Regions from separate parts of the Arthrobacter sp. UYCu512 genome, predicted to be linked through region 1. Evidence: riboswitches for the same ligand, from Rfam matches in the RefSeq annotation. Region 1 holds a riboswitch; the other holds the start of a gene.
The links. A riboswitch is a leader RNA that binds a small molecule or an ion and turns the genes downstream of it on or off. The one in region 1 is predicted to bind cyclic di-AMP.
Positions count from the first base shown of each region.

Region 2: another riboswitch for cyclic di-AMP. It lies ahead of ABIB49_RS03230 (NlpC/P60 family protein); the one in region 1 lies ahead of ABIB49_RS02180 (aggregation-promoting factor C-terminal-like domain-containing protein).

Region 1 covers NZ_JBEPPA010000001.1:450,751-455,153, reverse strand. The annotation lists gene ABIB49_RS02190 (response regulator transcription factor) at 1-61, shown strand, start outside; gene ABIB49_RS02185 (sensor histidine kinase) at 65-1,696, shown strand; cyclic di-AMP (ydaO/yuaA leader) riboswitch at 1,834-1,994, shown strand; gene ABIB49_RS02180 (aggregation-promoting factor C-terminal-like domain-containing protein) at 1,993-2,727, shown strand; gene ABIB49_RS02175 (HAD-IA family hydrolase) at 2,770-3,453, opposite strand; partial or broken gene ABIB49_RS02170 (VOC family protein) at 3,508-3,784, opposite strand; gene upp (uracil phosphoribosyltransferase) at 3,878-4,403, opposite strand, start outside.
Region 2 covers NZ_JBEPPA010000002.1:145,232-149,634, forward strand. The annotation lists gene ABIB49_RS03220 (DUF5129 domain-containing protein) at 1-316, shown strand, start outside; gene ABIB49_RS03225 (dihydrofolate reductase family protein) at 405-992, shown strand; gene ABIB49_RS03230 (NlpC/P60 family protein) at 1,050-1,793, opposite strand; cyclic di-AMP (ydaO/yuaA leader) riboswitch at 1,798-1,965, opposite strand; gene ABIB49_RS03235 (hypothetical protein) at 2,169-2,444, shown strand; gene ABIB49_RS03240 (DNA alkylation repair protein) at 2,467-3,120, opposite strand; gene ABIB49_RS03245 (universal stress protein) at 3,193-3,651, opposite strand; gene ABIB49_RS03250 (mycothiol transferase) at 3,729-4,241, opposite strand.

The DNA.
Region 1 (4,403 bases):
CCACCCGCCGATGATCCACACGGTCCGCGGCGCCGGCTATGTCCTGAAGCCGGCGGACTGAATCGTGCCTGTCCGTTCCGGCAGGGCCGGCCCCGCCGGACCCGTGTGGCACACCCCTTCCAGCTGGCACCTGCGCACCCGGCTTGTTCTGGTTGCCATGGCCCTTCTGGTGGCGATCTGCGGTGCTGTCGGCCTAGTCAGTTACGCCTCGATGGATTCCTTCCTGACCAGGCAGCTCGACACACAACTCGAGCAAGCCGCGGACCGTGCCCGCGAGTTTGGCCGCACCGGCGGCCGCGCCGACCCCCTTGAGGCCCGGGGCCAGGGAATCGGGACCCTTAACGCCAGGATCGTGGCCGGCTCGGTACGCGGCGCCGGTTTCCTCGCCGAAGACGCCACCCGAAAGTCCCTGACCAGGGAGGACAACGCAGCTCTCCTGTCGCTCCCTGCGAGCAGCGAGCCGGTCAACCGGTCTCTTTCCGCCGGGGCCTATCGGCTGGTAGCTTTCACGGCCCCGGACGGCGGCGTGATCGTGACCGGGCTGCCGCTCGCCGAGAAATTGAACACGCTGGCCTCTTTGGTTTGGACTATGGTGCTTGTCTCTGCGGGCGGCCTTGTTGTCATTGGCCTCGCCGGCACGGCGTTGATTCGCCGCACCATGAAGCCGCTCGATCAGCTCTCCGAGGTGGCCACGAAAGTGTCCCGCCTTCCCCTCGACGCCGGAGAAGTCGGACTTGCCATGCGGGTGCCCGCATCCGCAGCACATCCCGGCACCGAGGTGGGCAGTGTTGGCCACGCCCTGAACCTGATGCTGGACAATGTGTCCAGCGCACTCGAAGCCCGGCAGAAGAGCGAAATGAAGGTCCGCCAGTTTGTCGCAGACGCCTCGCACGAGCTGCGCACACCCCTGACGGCGATCCGCGGGTACACCGATCTGATGCGGATGACCGAACACTTCACCCCAGACGGCGAGAAGTCCCTGGCCCGGGTGCAGAGCCAGTCCGAGCGGATGACCACCCTGGTGGAGGATCTGCTCCTGCTTGCCCGGCTGGACGAGGGCCGGCCGCTCCGCCTCAGCGACGTGGACCTCACCCAGCTGGCCATCGAGACGGTGAGCGACGAAAAAGTGATGGCACCGGACCGGGTATGGCACTTGGAGCTCCCGGCGGAGCCGGTGGTGGTCCGCGGCGACACGACCCAGCTCCACCAGGTTCTGGCCAACCTGCTCTCCAACGCACGCAAGCACACTGGAACCGGCACCACCGTGGTGACAGCTGTGCAGCGGGCTCCCGACGGCACCGCCGTGATGACCGTAACGGACAACGGCCCCGGGATCGCCCCGGAGTTCGTGGACCGGGTCTTTTCGAGGTTTACGCGCGCGGATGCGTCGCGCAGGAATCCTGCAACCGGTACAACGCCGGTGTCCGGCCGGCCTCGCCCGCTCGTGCCGCTGCGCGCACACCGGCTGCCGTCCGCACCGGGTGCGGACTCACCCCTCGCCGCCGCGGCTGCCGGCCCGGCCCGAACTGCCGCGTCGTCTGAGGGCACCAGCGGGCTGGGATTGTCAATTGTGCAGTCGATTGTGGAAGCCCATGGCGGCACTGTCAGCGTAACGTCGGTGCCGGGCCGGACCGAGTTCACCGTTCGGCTGCCGGACGCTCCGGCCGAGGACCGGACACCCCGCCGCTCCAGCTAATCCGCGAAGCAATCCGCCGCGCCGAACCCGCCGCTCCTGTTATCGAAATGTGACATTGGCGTTCCGGTCCTGTACCGTTTTTAGCGTGCGGTCATCACTCGGACCGCATATCCGGATGCACGCCAAACTCTGCCGCCTCCCGGATTCCGCTGGATTAGGCAGAGGCGGGGGACCCAGAGTTCCCGGGCATTTCTGCACATTGCGCCCTTGGGGTGAAGCCGTCACGTGAGATTCCGTGCGGCCGGGTGACCTCATCCGAACCCGACAGCTAACTCCGCAGGCGTTGAGAGGCGACCATGACTGAATTCACGGTACAAACACGCCCTGAGGGCGATGTAAAGAGGCGCTCCAAGCCGTCGCGACACCGCGCCGAGCCCGCCAAACCGGCGTCGGCCCTGTCCCGGTTCACCACCGGCCTGGGCTCCACCGGCCGCCGGGCGGCAGTTGTCGCAGCGGCGTGTGCAGTGCTCGTGGGAGCCGGCGCCGCCGGCCAGGCGTCGGAGACAGCCACCCGCAACGCCAGCAGCGCCAGCAGCGCCACAAAATCGGCAGTCAGCGCGGATCCGCTGCAGCACCTCGACTTTGAACGCGTCCTGGTGGCGAACCAGACCGTTAGCCCGCCGGCCGATGCCCCGGCCCCGGTCGCCGAGGTTAAGCCTGCCGAGTTACCGGCCCCCGCCGCCGCACCGGCGCCGGAGCCCGCGCCGGTTCCTGTTGCCGTTGACGATCCCGCCGGAGCGCAGGCTTATGCGGCCAGCCAACTGGGTGCCCACGGCTGGGACGCCGGCCAGATGCAGTGCCTGGTCAAACTCTGGACCAAGGAGTCTGACTGGAAGACTACTGCCACCAACCCGAGCAGCGGCGCCTACGGCGTGGTTCAGTCCCTCCCGGCCGAGAAGATGGCCAGCGCAGGCGCCGACTACCTCACGAATTACCGGACGCAGATCAACTGGGGACTGAACTACGTCCAGGAACGCTACGGCTCACCGTGCGGGGCGCTGAACTTCCACTACGCGAACAACTGGTACTGAGCTGCGGCGGAGGCACCGGCCCTTCGAAACGGGGCCACGGTTTCACAGCCGGAAAGAGATGATGCTGCGGCCGGCGTCGTCGACCCCGACCTCGCACAAGACGGCTGAGTAATCGGCGATGCGCAGAACGCCGTCGGGCAGTTCGCCGGGGTTCGGGCCTACCGCCACCGTCCGCATCCCGGCAGCCAGGCCGGCGGCGATGCCGGCCGGCGCGTCCTCGAAAACCACGGCGTCCGCCGGGTCCACTCCGAGCAGTTCGGCCGCGCGCAGGTAGCCTTCCGGGTGTGGCTTACCGCGGCCGACGAGATCTGCTGTCACGGCGGTGGCGGGCAAGGCAAGACCGGCGGCGGCCATCCGAATGTCTGCCAGCAGCCGGTCCGCCGATGTCACCAGGGCGACGGCGTCCGCCGGCAGCAGGCGCAGCAACCCGGCAGCGCCCGGCAATGCCACGATGCCGGCAGTCCTGGCGCGTTCCATGGCACCCAGTTCCGCGGTGAGGGCCGCGACGTCGGCTCCCGCCGGCGCGAAGCGCCGCACCGTGTCCGCTGCCTGAACGCCATGGGAGGTGCGCAGGATCTCGGCAAGGTCCAGACCATAGCGGGCAGCAAACTCCCCCCAGACCTGTTCCACCGCTGCGGTGGAATCAACGAGAGTCCCGTCCATGTCAAAAAGCACCGCCCGGACGGTGAAGGCGGTCGGAAGCGCGGTGCCGGTAACTGAAGTCATCGTCCCATCTTGCCGCGTACCAACCGGATGTTCCGGATCCCTTGGCTGTCCGGAGCCGGTTGACCGTGCCGTGAGCTGTTGCACCGCCCACTTGTTGCCGTCGGGATCGGCAAAGTAGAGGAAATGTCCCCAGTCCTGGACATCGACGCCGCTGCCGTCCACGCCGTTGTCCTTGAGCTGCTTGTGGGCGGCCTGAATGTCGCTGACCACGAGTTGCAGGGTCGGTGCCGTACCCGGCGGTGCATCGCTGGGGCCCTCACCGAACGCGATCGAGCAGCCCGAGCCCGGCATCGGATACGGGAATTAAAATGAGTTCGAGTTTCCAGTCCATGGGCTCAGGCCAGTCCCGTGTTGAGTTTCCCGGCAGGCCGGGCCCCCACTGGTGGGAAGGTCCGCCGCGCCGGTGTTGCTGCCGGGCGCTGGCTCAGCCGGCCACACCGTAGAGACGGTCGCCGGCGTCGCCCAGACCCGGGACGATATAGGACTTCTCGTTGAGCTTCTCGTCGATCGAAGCAAGCACGATCGTGACGTTGGCGTCAGCCAGCTCTTCTTCCAGCTTCGCCAGGCCTTCCGGCGCGGCCAGCAGGCAGATGCAGGTGACATCGGAGGCGCCGCGTTTGAAGAGGAACTTGATGGCCTCGCGCAACGTCCCGCCGGTGGCAAGCATGGGGTCCAGGACGAAGATCTGCCGGTCCGTGAGGTCCTCGGGGAGGCGCTCGGCGTACGTGATGATGTCCAGGGTTTCTTCGTCGCGGGCCATGCCCAGGAAACCGACCTCAGCGGTGGGGACCAGCTTGGTCATGCCCTCGAGCATGCCGAGGCCGGCTCGCAGGATGGGGACAACCAACGGAGTCGGTTTGGTGAAGGCGGTGCCAACTGTGGTGCTGACCGGCGTCTCGATGGTCACCGGTTGGGTGCGGACATCGCGGGTGGCCTCATACGCCAGGAGC
Region 2 (4,403 bases), on a different contig from region 1:
GCTCTCCGAGCTGCTCAGGGACCACGCGGATACCGTCATCGCCGGCTACGCCAAAAACGAAAAGGAAGCCAACCTGATGCGCAAGGAAATGGAAAGCGCCCAGGCCGGCAGCAAAGCCAAGTACGGGCGTACCTACGAGCCCAGCATCCTGGGCACCGTGTACCCGGCCTACTACTTCTTCTCCGTTCCCACTTTCAACTCCGGTTTCAACACCGGTGTCAGCAGCGTCGGAAGCGCCCGCGGCGGCGGCGGCACCACCGGCTACGGCGCAAGCGGCGGAAGCTTCTCCGGGTCCGGCAGTTCATCCAGCTTCTAACGGTTCGGCCGGAATTGACCCTACCGGAGAGCCGAACTGCGGCGTACGCTCGAACTCCCGGGGTGCCGGGCAGCGAAGGAGTGATGCAATGCACAAAGTCATTCTGATGTTTCAGGTATCCCTGGACGGATTCATCGAGGGGCCGGGGCAGGACCTGAGCTGGCATCGGGTCGATGAAGAACTGCACCAACATTTTAACGAAGAGCTCCGCGGCATGGGAGCGTTTCTAGACGGCCGCGTGACGTACGAGATGATGGCCGAGTACTGGCCCACGGCCGACCAGGACCCGTCCAGCACAGACCCGGAGATCGAGTTCGCCGGGATCTGGCGGGACATGCCCAAGGTCGTCTACTCCAGGACCTTGTCGAAGGCCGGCTGGAATACGCAGGTGGTGCGCGAGGTCGTTCCCGGGGACGTGAGGCGGCTCAGGGAACACTCGGATGGCGACCTTGCGCTGGGCGGTGCAGAGCTCGCGGCGGCCTTCAGGCGGCTGGGGCTGATCGATGAGTACCGGATCTATGTGCACCCGGTCCTGCTTGGCCGGGGCAAGCCTTTGTTTCAGGCGGCCGATGACATCACGGCGCTCCGACTGCTGGAGAGCCGTACGTTCGGCAGCGGGGTGGTGTTGCTGCGGTATTCCCCGGAGCCTGCCTCCGGGCAGACCGAAGGCCGGTGATCCGCTGCCCCCAAGGCAACCGATCGACCGGCCTTCAGTACAGTGCCTGCGGTTGTGCTAGCCGGCGCGGACGAACGTTACGGGCCCCGTGGCGGTCAGCCAGGACAGCGGGTGGGCCATGGTGGCGTTGACACCGTTCATGCCGCCGCTGATGGCCTGGCCGTTGCCGGCGTAGATGGCAACGTGGCCGGACTGGACAATGATGTCTCCGGGCTGGGGGTCGCCGACTACCTTCCCGTAGTTCATAAAGCCCATCGGACCAATGTCACCAACCGGGATGCCGGCAGCGTTCAGGGCCTTCTCGACCATCGCGGTGCAGTCCTGCGTGATGCCGACCTGGCCGTACGCCACGGCCAGAAGGGTGGCATTGACCCCGCCGGCAGCCGGGGCAGCAACAGGAGCCGCTGCCGGCGCAGGTGCAGCCTGGACGTTGACAGTAGCCTTCGCGGCGGCAGGGGCGGCAGGGGCGGCCGCACGGGCCGGTGCTGCGGGGGCCGCCGGGGCCGCGACGGGCTGGGGTGCCTCGACCACGGGCGCCGGGGCAGTCTCAACGACGGGGCGTTCGAAGGTGATCTGTACAGCCGAGTCCGCCATAACCGGGGCGGCGACCGCGCCCTTGACATCGACGGAACTCGCGGGTGCGGAGTCGCGCTGGGCTGGCACGTCCGCTGCATTGGCGGCCATCGCGCCGCTGAAAACCATTCCGGAAGCGGCGGCGAAGACTGCGGCCTGACGGCCGATGGTGCGGCGGGTACTGCGAAGATCGTCGCGGTTGGGCGCGTGAGTGTTGCTGAAAGTCATTAGTTGAGCCTCTCCCAATGCCTGCGGGGTGAGCTGTCGGATTCGGATGGGAGGCACCCGGCCGCACGCGGACCCGATCATGTCGGGCCGTGCGGCTTCACCCCAAGACCCCTGGAGAACAGCGGGCCAAAAGTGGTTTCCCCGTCTCTGCCGGACGTTGCTGCGAGTTATCCCCGCGCCGCGGCAGAGTTAGGCAATCGGCTGGGGAGAGCCCGTCTCGGAGACAACAGGCACCTAACAAAGATAACGGAATGATCACAACATGTCACGTTGCGGTAACGGCGGACCGGGCTGCGGGGGCCCGCCGGCCCTTCCCGCACGCGGTCACAGGCATAGGATGTTGCCAACACCGTCCCCCGAAGCAGAGGCCCGAAAATGACCACTCCCCACGTCGCCCGGCCCGCTGTGGCAATCTGCCAGCTCAGTAACCAGCCGTTGGCGGACTTCAGTGTCAACACCGAACTGCTGGTCCTGGAAAACGGGGAAGTCCACGTTTCGACGTGGGACGCCGAGCCCCGCGACGGCGGCTTCGATGTCCGCGTCCTGAATGACCGCGTGGATACGCTCGGCTTTATGGTGATCACGGATTGGGAGTTCTTCGACGAAAAGGCCTACGCCGTTGTGGAGCGCCGACCGGGACACTCAGGGTAGCTTGCCGGCCGGGACGTCCGGGTCAGAACTCCAGCTCCGGCCGGTGCCGTTCCATCTCGGCGAGCATCAGGGCCACCGCGACGTCGGTGACCGCACTCTCGCCGTCCTGCCCCGACTCCGCTCGGGGTGGCCGCGCCAGCGCCGATCGGGCGTGACGCACGAACCGGGGCCAGTCCCCTGCGCCGGTGCGGAGTGCGCGCAGCGGTGACAGCAGGGCCGCGCGGCGCAGCCAGCCGTCGGGATCCCGAATCCAACGGTCCAGGACACTGTCGGCGCGTACCCTGCCGACGACGTCGAGCCCGGCGATCAGGGGACCAACGACGTCGATGGCCAGCGGATCAACCAAGGCGCCCAGCCGGGCACTCCGCACAAATCCCTCGATCCGGGTCAGGTCCGTATTGGTCAGCACGCCCACTTTTGACTGCAGCAGCACAACGGCGGCGAGGCGGCGTTCAAAGACCGGCACGTCCCACAGCTCGGAGCCCAGGGCGGTGATGTCATCATGGGTCAGTCCTGGATGGCGGCGGAGGGTGTCACGGACGGTTCCGCGGACGGCTCCGACCGATGCACCGTAGTACCGGTGATTGCTGCCGTGCCTGGCCTCAGCGTCCTCGGCTCGGCTCCACGAGGACTCGCGCTGGAGGGCCGCGTCAATAGCATCACCCGCATAGCTCATGGGGATATTCTCCCGCAGACCCTGGGCTGTTGATGATCCGGACCGCCAGGGCGAGCCAACGGGCCCCGCTGCTCAGGACTCCTTGGGCCGGACAACGAGCACAGGGCAGGGCGCGTGATTGATGATCTGTGTTGCCACCGATCCCAGGTGCAGCCCGGGGAATCCGCCGTGACCACGGGCCCCCACGATAACGAGGTCGGCAGCCTTGGCGGCGTCGAGCAATGCAGACGCCGCCGAATCGCCGTGAACGACTTCTCCACTTGCTGCCACGCCCTGGCTTTCAGCAGTCTCCAGGGCAGCAGCCTGCAACGTCTCGGCTGCGCGTCGGGGGGAGTCCTCTGCCACAACTTCGCCGGCGGCCGTTTCCAAAAGTGCCGGGTACCAGGCGAGCGGGGGCTTGCTCCAGGCGGTGATGAGGCGAATCCGGCCATTGCGGCGCTTTGCCTCATCCACGGCCCAGTTCAGTGCACTGTCCGAGTTCTCTGAGCCGTCAAAACCAACCACAATGACAAACGGGCCTGTACTGGTCATGTCTTTTCCATTCTCTAGATTCAGTGGGCGAGGTGGGCGAGTCGGTCGTGGCGGGAGCGAAAGCCGGTGCCAGTGGCCTAGACCTCGACGGCGGGTTTCAGCCCCTTCGCAAAGGCTGCCTGGCCCACGTGCTGGAGGCAATCGGCAAGGGTGCTGACCAGCCGCGCCCCAAGGGTGACGGGCGGGTCCCAGCGGGTATCGACAATGCGGTCGAAGTCCTTGTCGCCGAGGGATTCCAGGAACTGCACGGTCTGCTTGTGAACCGCTTCATAGTATTCCGCCAGGAGCTCCGGGGAGGCTTTCACCGCGTCGACCTGGTCCGAAGTATGGCGGTATCCGGTGTCTTTGGCAGCCAAGGGCAGATCAAAACGATCCGCAAACCCCTCCGCAATCCAGACCTGTTCCAGTCCTGCCGCAGCGGCGAGTTGCGCGTCCTCCACCCGGCTGAGATGCCAGATCAGCCAAGCCATCGAGTTTCCGGTGCCCGCTGGCCGACGGAGGAGGGCCGTACCGTCACACCCGTCAAGGGTGTCTGCCACGGTTTCACGGAGCCGGCCGAAGGCGTCCAGCAGCAGTTCGTTGGGTTTCATCGAGTCCCCTCATCGAGTAGCGTCGCTCCGCCCCATGCTTGCACGGAGAACACTGCCCCGGATAGGGCCGAATCGATCCTAAGTCCGGCCTGATCTTCGATCCTGCGTCCCGCCTTCAGCACACGCCTTCAGCACACCGCCTTCAGCACACGCCGTCAGCAC